Regions from separate parts of the Sinorhizobium sp. BJ1 genome, predicted to be linked through region 1. Evidence: predicted binding sites of a transcription regulator. Region 1 holds the regulator's gene; the other holds the start of a gene.

The links. Region 1 encodes LexA, which represses DNA repair genes until DNA is damaged. Its sites were predicted from a motif close to TGTTCNNNNTGTGTTCNG; they were not measured.
Region 2: CO676_RS05655 (PA0069 family radical SAM protein) is a predicted target of LexA. The motif match lies at 1,674-1,691, and genes of this name have one in related genera.

Annotation. Positions count from the first base shown of each region.
Region 1 is NZ_NWTH01000005.1:453,373-458,840, reverse strand. It holds gene CO676_RS36000 (DUF6538 domain-containing protein) at 15-260, opposite strand; tRNA gene CO676_RS10650 (tRNA-Asn) at 431-505, opposite strand; gene CO676_RS10645 (hypothetical protein) at 647-937, shown strand; tRNA gene CO676_RS10640 (tRNA-Cys) at 1,110-1,183, shown strand; gene lexA (transcriptional repressor LexA) at 1,628-2,338, opposite strand; gene CO676_RS35190 (hypothetical protein) at 2,581-2,748, opposite strand; tRNA gene CO676_RS10620 (tRNA-Ala) at 2,983-3,058, opposite strand; gene CO676_RS10615 (TIM barrel protein) at 3,179-3,949, opposite strand; gene CO676_RS10610 (hydroxyacid dehydrogenase) at 3,946-4,956, opposite strand; gene CO676_RS10605 (DUF2264 domain-containing protein) at 4,953-5,468, opposite strand, start outside.
Region 2 is NZ_NWTH01000003.1:462,084-467,551, reverse strand. It holds gene CO676_RS05660 (ribonuclease HII) at 1-311, opposite strand, end outside; gene CO676_RS05655 (PA0069 family radical SAM protein) at 451-1,608, opposite strand; gene CO676_RS05650 (glycosyl transferase) at 1,784-2,320, shown strand; gene moaB (molybdenum cofactor biosynthesis protein B) at 2,624-3,166, opposite strand; gene CO676_RS05640 (4-(cytidine 5'-diphospho)-2-C-methyl-D-erythritol kinase) at 3,170-4,081, opposite strand; gene CO676_RS05635 (tetratricopeptide repeat protein) at 4,086-5,468, opposite strand, start outside.

The DNA of each region.
Region 1 (5,468 bases):
ATTTTAACCGCCGCCTAGTAGCGCGCGAAAGCATGCTCGTTATTATTTCCGGCGAGAAGCGCGCGCCAGAAGTTCTCAGCCGCCTCGTGCACTTGCTCTGCCCGCTCCAAGGCCGCCTTCAGGTTGTTCGTCTTCAGCGACTTCTTAACGTGAGCCCGCTTATCGAGATGGGCGACAACGGTCGGAACACGGCGATAGTAGCGGTAGATGCCGCTCGCTGGATGTTTCACAACGTAACGTGAAAAATCATCCGACCTCATCGGATGCCGGTTCTCCACTGCCTTTGTAGGCCTAAAAGTACCCAAAAAGTACCCAGAATGGAAAAATCTAATCGTACTCCACGGGGCTTCACGCGTACGCATGTCACGGTAAGTCTTTGAAGATGCAATTAAAAAGGCCTGCACTATGAGGTGCAGGCCTTTTCTGAAACTGGCTCCCCGGGCCGGATTCGAACCGGCGACCTATCGATTAACAGTCGAGTGCTCTACCGCTGAGCTACCAGGGATCATCTGCGCCGCAGAAGTGAGGCTGCTAATACAAATGCTTTGTCGATTTGCCAAGCGGTTTTTCAAAAAAAATCTACGGTGCCGGTTGCGGGCCTGTGGAGAAAGCACCAACTGTTGGGAAGTTGGATGAAAGAGGCGTGATGACGAACGGCGGCAAGAAGAGGTACTTCGGCATCGATCCGCAAACGCGTCAAATCGTGCTCGGCAAGTGGCGGATCCCGTTGCCCGACTCGCCTGTATTGCGGATTTTGATCGGCTCGCTACTTGTTGTTTGCGGTCTGCTCGGCTTTCTGCCGGTCCTCGGCTTCTGGATGGTTCCGCTCGGCTTGCTCGTCCTGTCCCACGACATTCCTGCAGTGCGCCGTGCCCGCCGCAAGCTCGCCGTCTGGTGGGCCCGTCGACGGGGAACGCAGAATTCATCGGGGAAGTAGGCCACGCTCCGCAGCGACGCCGATTGAAACGCCATAAATCGCAGGCACCAACGGTGCCGCCTTGCAGGCTGTTCAAAGCTATTTGCGAATGTCCTTTTTAGACCTCTCCCTCTTGCGCTCCACATGGATTCGTTTTAAACGCCCGCCATCGCTCGATTTTCCGAGCACGAGAGGCCTCGTGGCGGAGTGGTGACGCAGAGGACTGCAAATCCTTGTACCCCGGTTCAATTCCGGGCGAGGCCTCCAAACAATTCCTTAAATATCACCGCTCAGCGCGATCGGTTTGAATCGCGCCGAAGGCCGGACATTCGAAAACGCCGGGTCGGCCTATCGCCCGCACCGGTCTCTACGCCTTCTCGACGTTCTCCGCCATGGCGTTCGCGTTCGCGCGCGAATTGCCGGCTTCCTTGATGATCTTTCGAGCCTGTTCTTCGGTGAGCTAGGGCTGTTCCGCAGCAACGCGGCGACGATCGCGCCCCGGGGATTTCCTGACCTCTGCCATGTGCTTCCTCCGACTTTCGCCGAATGACGGCGCCGAAGGAGGTAAGTCCCGTCTGTTGTGGCAGTGGGAACGACCGGGGGCTTGCCGGACGTGAGCGGTTCCAGGCAAAAGATAGTTCGGTGGTGGCCCTAATATTTGCGCCCGAGGCAGACGAACACTTAACAAGTCGCCAAGACTGCCCAAGCCGCTCAGTGATAGCGCCGCATCAGGCCGACGAGTTTGCCCTGAATCTTTACCCGGTCGGGACCGAATATCCGGGTTTCGTAAGCCGGATTCGCGGCCTCGAGTGCGATCGATGCGCCCTTGCGGCGGAATCGCTTCAAGGTTGCTTCCTCGTCGTCGATCAGCGCCACGACAATGTCTCCCGGGCTGGCGGTGCTCGTGTTTCGGATAATCACCGTATCCCCATCGAGGATGCCCGCCTCGATCATCGAATCGCCCTTGATTTCGAGCGCGTAGTGCTCGCCATTGCCGATCATCTCGACCGGTACGGAAATTTCGTGGGTGTTGTTCTGAATGGCCGAAATCGGCACGCCCGCGGCGATCCGCCCCATGACGGGCACCGTCATGGACGCGCTGTCGACCGGCGTCGGCGCAGGCTTCGGCGCGAGCGGGGGCTTGCCCAGGCTGCCCTCGATGACGCTCGGCGAGAAGCCGCGTCGCGGCTGAGAGGGAGCCGAATAGGCCTCGGGCAGTTTGATGACCTCGAGCGCACGGGCCCGATTGGGAAGCCGACGAATGAAACCGCGCTCCTCGAGCGCCGTGATCAACCGGTGGATGCCCGACTTCGACGCGAGATCGAGCGCATCTTTCATCTCGTCGAAGGACGGCGGGACCCCGGATTCCTTCATCCGTTCGTGAATGAACAGAAGCAATTCCTGTTGCTTGCGGGTCAGCATGCGCGTCACTCCAGATTCGCGAAACAAATCAAGAACAGAAACTATCCGTTCCATATGTGTTCCGCAAGCACTTAATATTCCGTGAACTTTAGCCGGGCGTCGAGGCGCGTCGCGGCAACCGGGAGCATTGCCGGACCGGAGTGACAAAGTGTTGGCGAGAGGCGCTTTCGGCGCAGCGTCGCACCTCGGGCGAACGTCCTCTTCGTCCGGGGGGACCTGCGCGTCGGCCTGACGAGCACTTCCTAGTAGGCGAGACGCAACCCGCCGGGGCTAAGAACGTCGAAATCAGGTTCAGGATAGGGGCCGTACCATTGGGTGTAGGTTGTGTTGCCCGTTGCACCCGTCGAAGCGCATCCTGAAAGTGTGAGAAGCGTGATTGCAGTGACGGCGATCAGAGATTTGAGGGGCATGATGTTCTCCACTTCCGGGAGTTGCCGATATGCAATGATGCCAGTAGCTAAGTCTCTCTCAAATCACGCTCTTTGGCAAGCGAGGGCCGATGCCAGAAGTCCGTTTCGGTCCGTGTAAACGCCGTGCCACCAACCTCCAGGGGTCCGGCCGGCGTTCCTTTACTTTCGGGACAGGCGATCGCGGCAGGTGAGGCGCGAATGCAGTTTCTGGTGGTGTTCCGGCGAGGGAAATCCTGGTGGAGTCGAAGGGAGTCGAACCCTCGACCTCCGCAGTGCGATTGCGGCGCTCTCCCAACTGAGCTACGACCCCAGCAAACCAAAGTATATAGGCGGATTTCACCGCCTTCGCCAGTCCATCCTTGTGCCGGGACGACCGCATGTTTTCCTAAAGTTGGGGTCGAGAAGGGTACGCGCCGCGGCGCCCGCTTCTTCACGGGGTGAGGATTTGCTCGAGTGTCGCGGCATCCTCGAGAAAGGCGGCCGGGTCGTCATTGGCGACGAATTCCAGCATCGCAAATCGCCGCCCGATCCAGCGAGACCGCGGAAGGGCGGAGAGGATCGTGCGCCAGTAGTCGGCCGCCGACGCCAAGGGAAAGCGGTTACGCTCCCGGTCCCAGGCGAAGACGTGGACATGGGACACATGCTGACCGACCCGCGCGACCTCGGCGAGCGCCTCCTCGACCGCGAGCCCGGGCCGCGGCTGCCAATAGAGATAGACATTGTCGTGGGCGATCGCCTCGATCAGGCGGCATGCCGAATCGGTCGTGTCCGTCAGGGATTGCGGATGATATTCCAACGACACGGTCACCTCGTGCCGCGCGGCCTCGGCGCCCATGTCGCGGATCGCATCTGCCGCAGCGCGTCTCTCAGCGGCGTTGTAGTCCTTGGAATCGCGCCGGCGCGTGCCGGGCCAAATGCGGATATTCGAGGCTCCGAGCGCGGTCGCACTTTCAACTGCGCGCACGAATTCGGAAAGGTCGTCGGTCGGTGGCGCGACGTAGGAGCCGTAGGATGTCGTCAGTCCAGCCCTTTTGCTGAGGCGCCCGACAATCCGGGCTATGGATGTCTTCCCGGGAGGAACATGAGCATCCCCCGCCCATTCGGCTGCGGCAATCCGGGCTTCTCTGGCCAGCTCGACAATTCTGTCCGGGGGCAAGCTACGGAAGGTGACGGTGCAGAGGCCGGCTTCGAAATTGCTCATGCCATGCGCTCCAAGTCGCTCTTGTGGATCTCGAATAGCAGCGGCCGATCCTCAAGAAAACGCTCGATTTCATCGACAGCCATTTCGCCGAGACGTGTCCTTTCGAGGCCGACGGCGCCGGCGATGTGCGGGGTCAGGAAAACGTTCGGCAGATCATAAAGAGGCGACGCATCTTCCGGCACCTCGGGATCTGTGACGTCGATGACGGCGTTGATCGCGCCCGTCTTCAACCTGTCGATGAGCGCGGTTTGATCGACGAGCGCCCCCCGCGCCGTGTTGATCAGGGTTGCCCCGTCCATCATCAAGGACAGCCGCCGTGCGTCGATCATGTGCCTCGTCTCGGGCAGCGCCGGCGCATGCAGCGAGACGATGTCCGAGTTCGCCATCAACGTATCGAGTTCAACTTTTTCCCCACCGAGGCCGGAAGCGCATTCCTGCCCGACCAGCGGATCGTAGAGCAGCACCCGATAATCGAAGGGGCGAAGGAGGTCGATCACCCGTCTTCCGATCCGCGAGGCGCCCACTATGCCGATCGTGCGGCGATAGTTTCCAATCGCCTGTCCCTGCAGGATCAGGGTCCGCTGGCGTCCTCTGTCGGCGGCATAGAGATCGCGGAAGCGAAAGACCTGCTTGCCCGCAAAAATGATTGCCGCGAGCGTGAACTCTGCGACAGGCACGGCATTGGCCACGGCCGCATGGCTCACGGTTATTCCCGCATCAAACACAGTCGTGTCGATCAGGCCCTTGACCGTTCCTGCCGCATGGACAACGAGGCGAAGGCGGGGCGCCGACCGAAGAACGGCCGCATCGAAGCGTGGAGCGCCCCAGCCGGTTACCAGGATTTCCGCTTCGGCGAGCAACCGCTTCGACCGGCTGTCGCCGAACACAGTCATCGGTTGCGGATCGAGTATGCGCGCAAGACCGTCGACCCGCGCGAGAAGTTCCGGCGTCAGGACGTGTTCCGTCCTTTCGGGCTGCATCGCAAAAGCCAGCGCCGGGCGGGTCATGGCTTGCGCCCCGGCGCCTGCATGGCACTGACGGTCACGCCTTGCTCCGCGATGGCGCGCAACGCGGCGATGTCCGGGGCGGCGGGCGGAACGTCCCAGTCGCTCGTTACGGCCGAGATGTCGCGAACCGCCAGGACGGCACAGCGAAGAATCGTTTTGCCAGCGGGAATCGTAGCCCGCAGTTGCGGTATCAACGTCTTTGCGGCGATGAGGTTGGTATTTGGTGGCGCCTTCTGCGCCAGACCTTGGCGCGCGACCATCGAGCCGAGGTCGCGAATTCCGCTGAAATCCTCTTCCCCGATGGCATAGGCCTCGCCTGTCGACGCGGAAAGCGTGTCGGCCTCGAAGTCTCGTCTGGCGATGGCAAAGCCGCCTTCGGCTGTTTCAAGCGGCCTCGGAGTCGTGATCCGGTGCACTCGCACATGCCAGGGTGAGGCCGGCAGCAGCCATGTCTCAACGACAACATCCGGCCAGGGCAACCACCTGGAAAAGAGCACATTGCCATCAAGCCG
Region 2 (5,468 bases), on a different contig from region 1:
TCGGTTGCATCGATACGCGCGGCGGAGGATGAGGCGATGGATACGGTCGCCGTCGCCATGATCTCCCCGAAGAGCGCCTCACGCTGCTCGGCTGTCAGAAGTTTGCTGTCGTTGAGACCGGCCGGCACGGCATCCGGGTCGAGGATGACCGCTGCTGCGACCACGGGACCGGCGAGCGGCCCACGGCCTGCCTCGTCGGCGCCTGCGACCGGCCAAAGACCATCCCGCTTTGCGGCGATTTCGAAGCTGAAGTCCGGAAGCACCGGCTCGAGCGGAAAAAGCGGGGAATCGGGCGATTTGCGGCGTGACATGCGGGGGACCCTCGCATATTCGCCCGATTCCCTTCAAGCCCCCCCGGTACGTGTGCGGCGGTAAACCGGGAGGAAAGCCAGCGCCATCCTGAGGCGGGAAGGCGCCGGAACCAAAATATGGGGCTCGTCTGGCGCCCTCCTACAGCAACGACAATTGCACCCCCATCCCCAACGGGGGCACGAAGATATCGTGCCGCAGTTGGCGGCGGGTGAGATTGAGCTCCAGGCGCTTGGCGGCGAGTTCGAACCGGCGGCCGATCTGCCACGCATAGGGACCGGCGCCCTTCATGCGCTTGCCGAACTCCGCATCATAATCCTTGCCGCCGCGCATCGAACGGACGAGCGACATCACGTGTCTGTAGCGGTCCGGATAGGTTCGCAGCAGCCAGTCGCGGAAAAGCGGGCTCACCTCGAGCGGCAGACGCAGGAGCACATAGCTCGCCTCCGTAGCGCCCGCAGTTTTCGCGGCGTCGAGTACACGCTCGATCTCGTGATCGTTGAGAGCAGGGATGATCGGCGCCACCAGGACGCCGGCCGGAATGCCTGCTTCCGAGACCGCGCGAATTGCCTCGAGCCGATTGGGCGGCGTCGACGCCCGCGGTTCCATGGTACGTGCCAGCTTGCGGTCGAGCGTCGTTACGGAAATGCCTACCCGTGCCAGACCCTTTTCCGCCATCGGGGCGAGCAGATCGATGTCGCGCGTCACCATGGCCGACTTGGTCACGATCATCACCGGGTGATTGGCCGCCTTCAGCACCTCGAGGATCTGGCGCATGATGCGCCATTCTTTCTCGATCGGTTGATAGGGGTCGGTGTTGGTGCCGATCGCGATCGGACGCACCTTATAGTCCGGCTTCGCCAATTCGCGTTCCAGCAAGCGGGGCGCGTCCGGTTTGGCGAAGAGCTTCACTTCGAAATCGAGCCCGGCCGAAAGCCCCATATAGGCATGTGTCGGCCGCGCGAAACAGTAGATGCAGCCGTGCTCGCAACCTCTATACGGATTGATGGAGCGATCGAACGAGATGTCGGGCGACTCGTTGCGCGTGATGACGTTGCGGGGTTTTTCGATCTGAACTTCGGTCTTGAACGGCGGCAATTCCTCGATCGTCTGCCACCCGTCGTCGAACACCTCGCTCGTCCGCGGCTCGAAGCGGCCCCCCATGTTCAGGGCTGCTCCGCGTCCCCGGCGGCGATCGATCTCTATTCTGACGCCGGTGCCGGTGACGATGGCTTCCGCCAGCTCTGCGCTATTGCCGGGCGCGAAAGCACCCTGCCTGAGTTGAGACAGCTCGGTCATGGAAATCTCCTCGGAACCGATTTGGTATCTCCGTTCCGCTCTGATTATTTTCCTAACGCACAAAGTAGAACAAAGCAAGAACAAAAATTGCGGCGCTGCGCAATCGCCGCCGCTACGGTCGCTAATACCCCTGAAGAATTGTGGTATTTGTTGTGACGATGCGCTAGGAGACGGTATGCTGACGATCATAATGGAGACGCGGGACAATGAAGCGGAGCTCGCGCAGACATTGTCCGTCCTTGTCGCCGGGGCCGTCGAAGGGCTCGTCAGTGACGTGATCATCCTGGACCACGGTTCCAGAGATGGTTCCGTGCATGTCGCCGATGCGGCCGGCTGCCGTTTCTGCGCCGAATGGGATCTCGCCGATGTCGTCCGTTCCGCGCGCGGTGATTGGCTGATGCTGCTGGAGCCGGGCGCCCGTCCCATCGGGCGTTGGGTGGACGAGCTCATCGAATATGTCTCGCTCCACAGGGATCCGGCGCGGTTCTCCCCTTCTCGCCTGCATAGGCGGCCGCTCCTCAAGCGTTTGTCGCAGCGGACCGCGCCGCTCGAGGCCGGGTATCTGATGCGCAAGCAGGATGCCGTGGCGGTTGCACGCGCCGATATGCAACTCAGCGACATCGCCAACGCTCGGGCGGTCCGCAAGTTGGCGACCGAACTCGTTCCGGCCTGGGTTGCTCTCGGCAATCGATCTGCGGCCGAGCGGGCTTGAAACGGCCCAAGCCTTTCAGTGTGGTAGTGCCGTCACAAGAGGGGCGTGCCTTGCGGCACCCCCTGAAGCGACTCTCAAATGACCTTGTCTACGAAAAGGGCTTGCCATGCTGCTCCATCTCCTTGTGGTGGGGCACCATGTAACATGTTCTGTAAATCTCTCTCCGCGGGGAAAGGGAAAGAGGCGTCTTCGCTTCGCCCGATGCAAAGGCTCGCTACGTCCACTGCCTTCTGGTGGGCTGACGAGTAGCAATCTAGCGACTTCAACCGTGCGTGGCTGTTCCAAACGGAACAGGTCGGGCAGTCAGCCGCGCTTCAGGTGTTCATCCAGCCGCGGCATGATCTCGACGAAGTTGCAGGGCATGTGCCGGTAATCGAGCTGCTGCTTCAGGATCCCATCCCAGGCGTCCTTGCAGGCCCCGGGCGAGCCGGGCAGCACGAAGATGAACGTGGCGTTGGCGACGCCGCCCGTTGCCCGCGACTGGATCGTCGATGTGCCGATCTTGTCGTAGGAGATCCGGTGAAAGACCTCGGAAAACCCGTCCATGCGCTTTTCGAAAAGCGGCTCCAGCGCTTCGGGCGTCACGTCTCGGCCGGTGAAGCCGGTTCCGCCGGTGGTGATGACGACGTCGATCGACGCATTCAGCGTCCAGGCCCTCACCTGATCGTAGATCCTCTGGCGGTCGTCGGGCACCAATGCGCGCGCCTCGAGCCGATGGCCGGCCTCGCGTATACGTATCTCGAGCGTGTCGCCGGACTTGTCGTCAGCGCGCGTGCGCGTATCGGAAACCGTGAGAACGGCGATCCCGACGGCAATGAAGGGGCGCGTTTCGTCGATGTCGGGCATTTCCTATCCTCGCTTCCCGGCGGTTCGGGTGGCTAGAACGTACCATCCCGGATGATCAGCGGAAATGCGTTGCGCGGCCGCAGCCGCCTTTTCGTCGCCGTCGAACAGACCGAAGCAGGTGGCGCCGGATCCGGACATCCGTACGAGATCGGCTTCCGCGGCGTGCAATGCCCCAGACACCGCCTCGATCGCCGGCTGCAACGCTCTCGCCGGTCGCTCCAGATCGTTGCGCATCCCGGCCAGTGCCTTCAGCCAGTCCGCTGCTGTGCGGATGCCTTGCGGAACGGTGAGCGGAGGATTGCGCTTTTGGGCGAGCATCCGGAAGATGACGGGCGTCGAGACTGCGATGAGCGGATTAACGAGGACGACCGGGAAGGACGGCAGGTCGCCTAGGGGGGCAAGCTCTTCGCCGATCCCCTTGGCAAGGAGCGGCCTGCCGTCGAGGCACATCGGCACGTCGGCACCGAGTTCCAGGGCGAGGCTCGCGAGCCTTTGCGGCGCAAGCTCGGCCTTCCACAGCGAAAGCAGACCTCGCAGCGTCGCAGCTGCGTCCGCCGAGCCTCCGCCGATCCCGGAGGCGATCGGCAGGTTCTTCTCCAGATGCAGATGGACAGGGCCCGCAGCATCGCTCCGATCAATCAATTCCCGCCGCAGCAGGTCGCGGGCGCGCAGCACCAGATTGCCGCTCTTGGCATCGGCCGAAACCTGCAGATCGCGCGAAAAAGGGCCGGATACGGTGAAGTTGTCGACGTCCGCCGGCGCGAATGCGACGCGGTCGCCGTCATCTGCAAAAGTGACCAGGCTTTCCAGGAGATGATGTCCGTCGGGACGTTGGCCGACGACATGCAGTGCCAGGTTGATCTTGGCCGGCGCCACACGGGTCAGCGCGAAACCGGCTATGCCGTCCACTTGCATGCGGTCAGGATTTCCTGCCCGGCGCGGCGACCTCGGGGCCTGGCTTCTTCGGCAGCGTCTCCTTGGCATCCGCCGCGGCCGGGACATCCTGCTTGAGCGGCGGCAGGCCGTTCTCGATCTTTGCCTTGATCTTTGGAACTTCCGCTTCCTCGGGCTTCATTTCGAGCGCCTGGTTCCACTGGAAGACCGCCTCGAGCTTGCGTCCGACCCGCCAATAGGCATCGCCAAGATGGTCGTTGATCGTCGGGTCGCCGGCCATCAGTTCGGCGGCGCGCTCCAACTCGGTCACGGCCTCCTCGAAGCGGTCCATCCGGAAATAGGCCCATCCGAGCGAATCGACGATGTAGCCGTCATCGGGCTTGAGCTCAACGGCCTTGCGGATCATGTCCAGGCCCTTGTCGAGATTGATGTTCATGTCGACCCACGAATAGCCGAGATAATTCAGGACCTGAGGCTGATTGGGATTGAGCTCCAGCGCCTTGAGGAAACTCGGTTCCGCCTTCGCCCAGATTTTCTGCCGTTCGTAGGCGATCCCCCGCTGGAAGAACACCGTCCAGTCGCTGCGCTTCGGCACCGGGCCGATCGCCTCGACGGCGCGGTCGTAGAGTTCGCCCATCTCCTTATACGCTTTAGCGTCGGAAAGGACGCTGCCATAGGCGAGATAGTTGCGGATATTCTCCGGATCGACTTCGATCAGCGCCTGCAGATGTTTCTTCGCCTCGTCGACCTTGCCGACGCCGGCCAGCGCCAGGCCAAGCTGAAGCTCGGACACGCGGCGCATCGGCGAATCTGCCGGCACGCTCTTGTAAAGCGCGATGGCCTCTTCCTGTTTCTTCAGATTTTCCGCGATGCCGCCGAGCATGACCAGGATGTCGGCGCTTTCCGGATCGAGGCGGCGCGCCGTCTGCAGATAAAGCGTAACGATGTCTTCCGCTCCCTCGCGGTTAAGGGCGCCGCCGATCGAAAAGAGGACGGCGGCGGCCCCCTGAGCGGCATTGCGCACCTGCTGTTCCTGGGGCTCGCCCTCTTCGATGCTCTTTCTGAGCGCCTCGAGCGGCGTGTAGTTGTTGACGAGGCTCTCGCCGACGGAAACCGTATCCAGTGCCTTCTGCTTGTTGCCCTCACGGGCTTCGAAGCGGGCCAGCGCCTCGACCGCGCGCATGAACGTATCCGGAGCGGCGCTGCCGCCCTCCCGGTCGAGAATGGCGTCGTTCAGCCTGGCGCGTGCGGTCGTCTTGTCGCCGGCCGCAAGAGCGATCGCGCCGGCGTGATAGTTCTTGAACACCCGGAACCATTCCGGCCCCTCGAGCGCCTTGATCTGGGCAATCGCCTCCTTGGGTCGGCCCTGCCCGGACTTCGCCCAGGCCGAGAGAAGCGTGCTCATCAG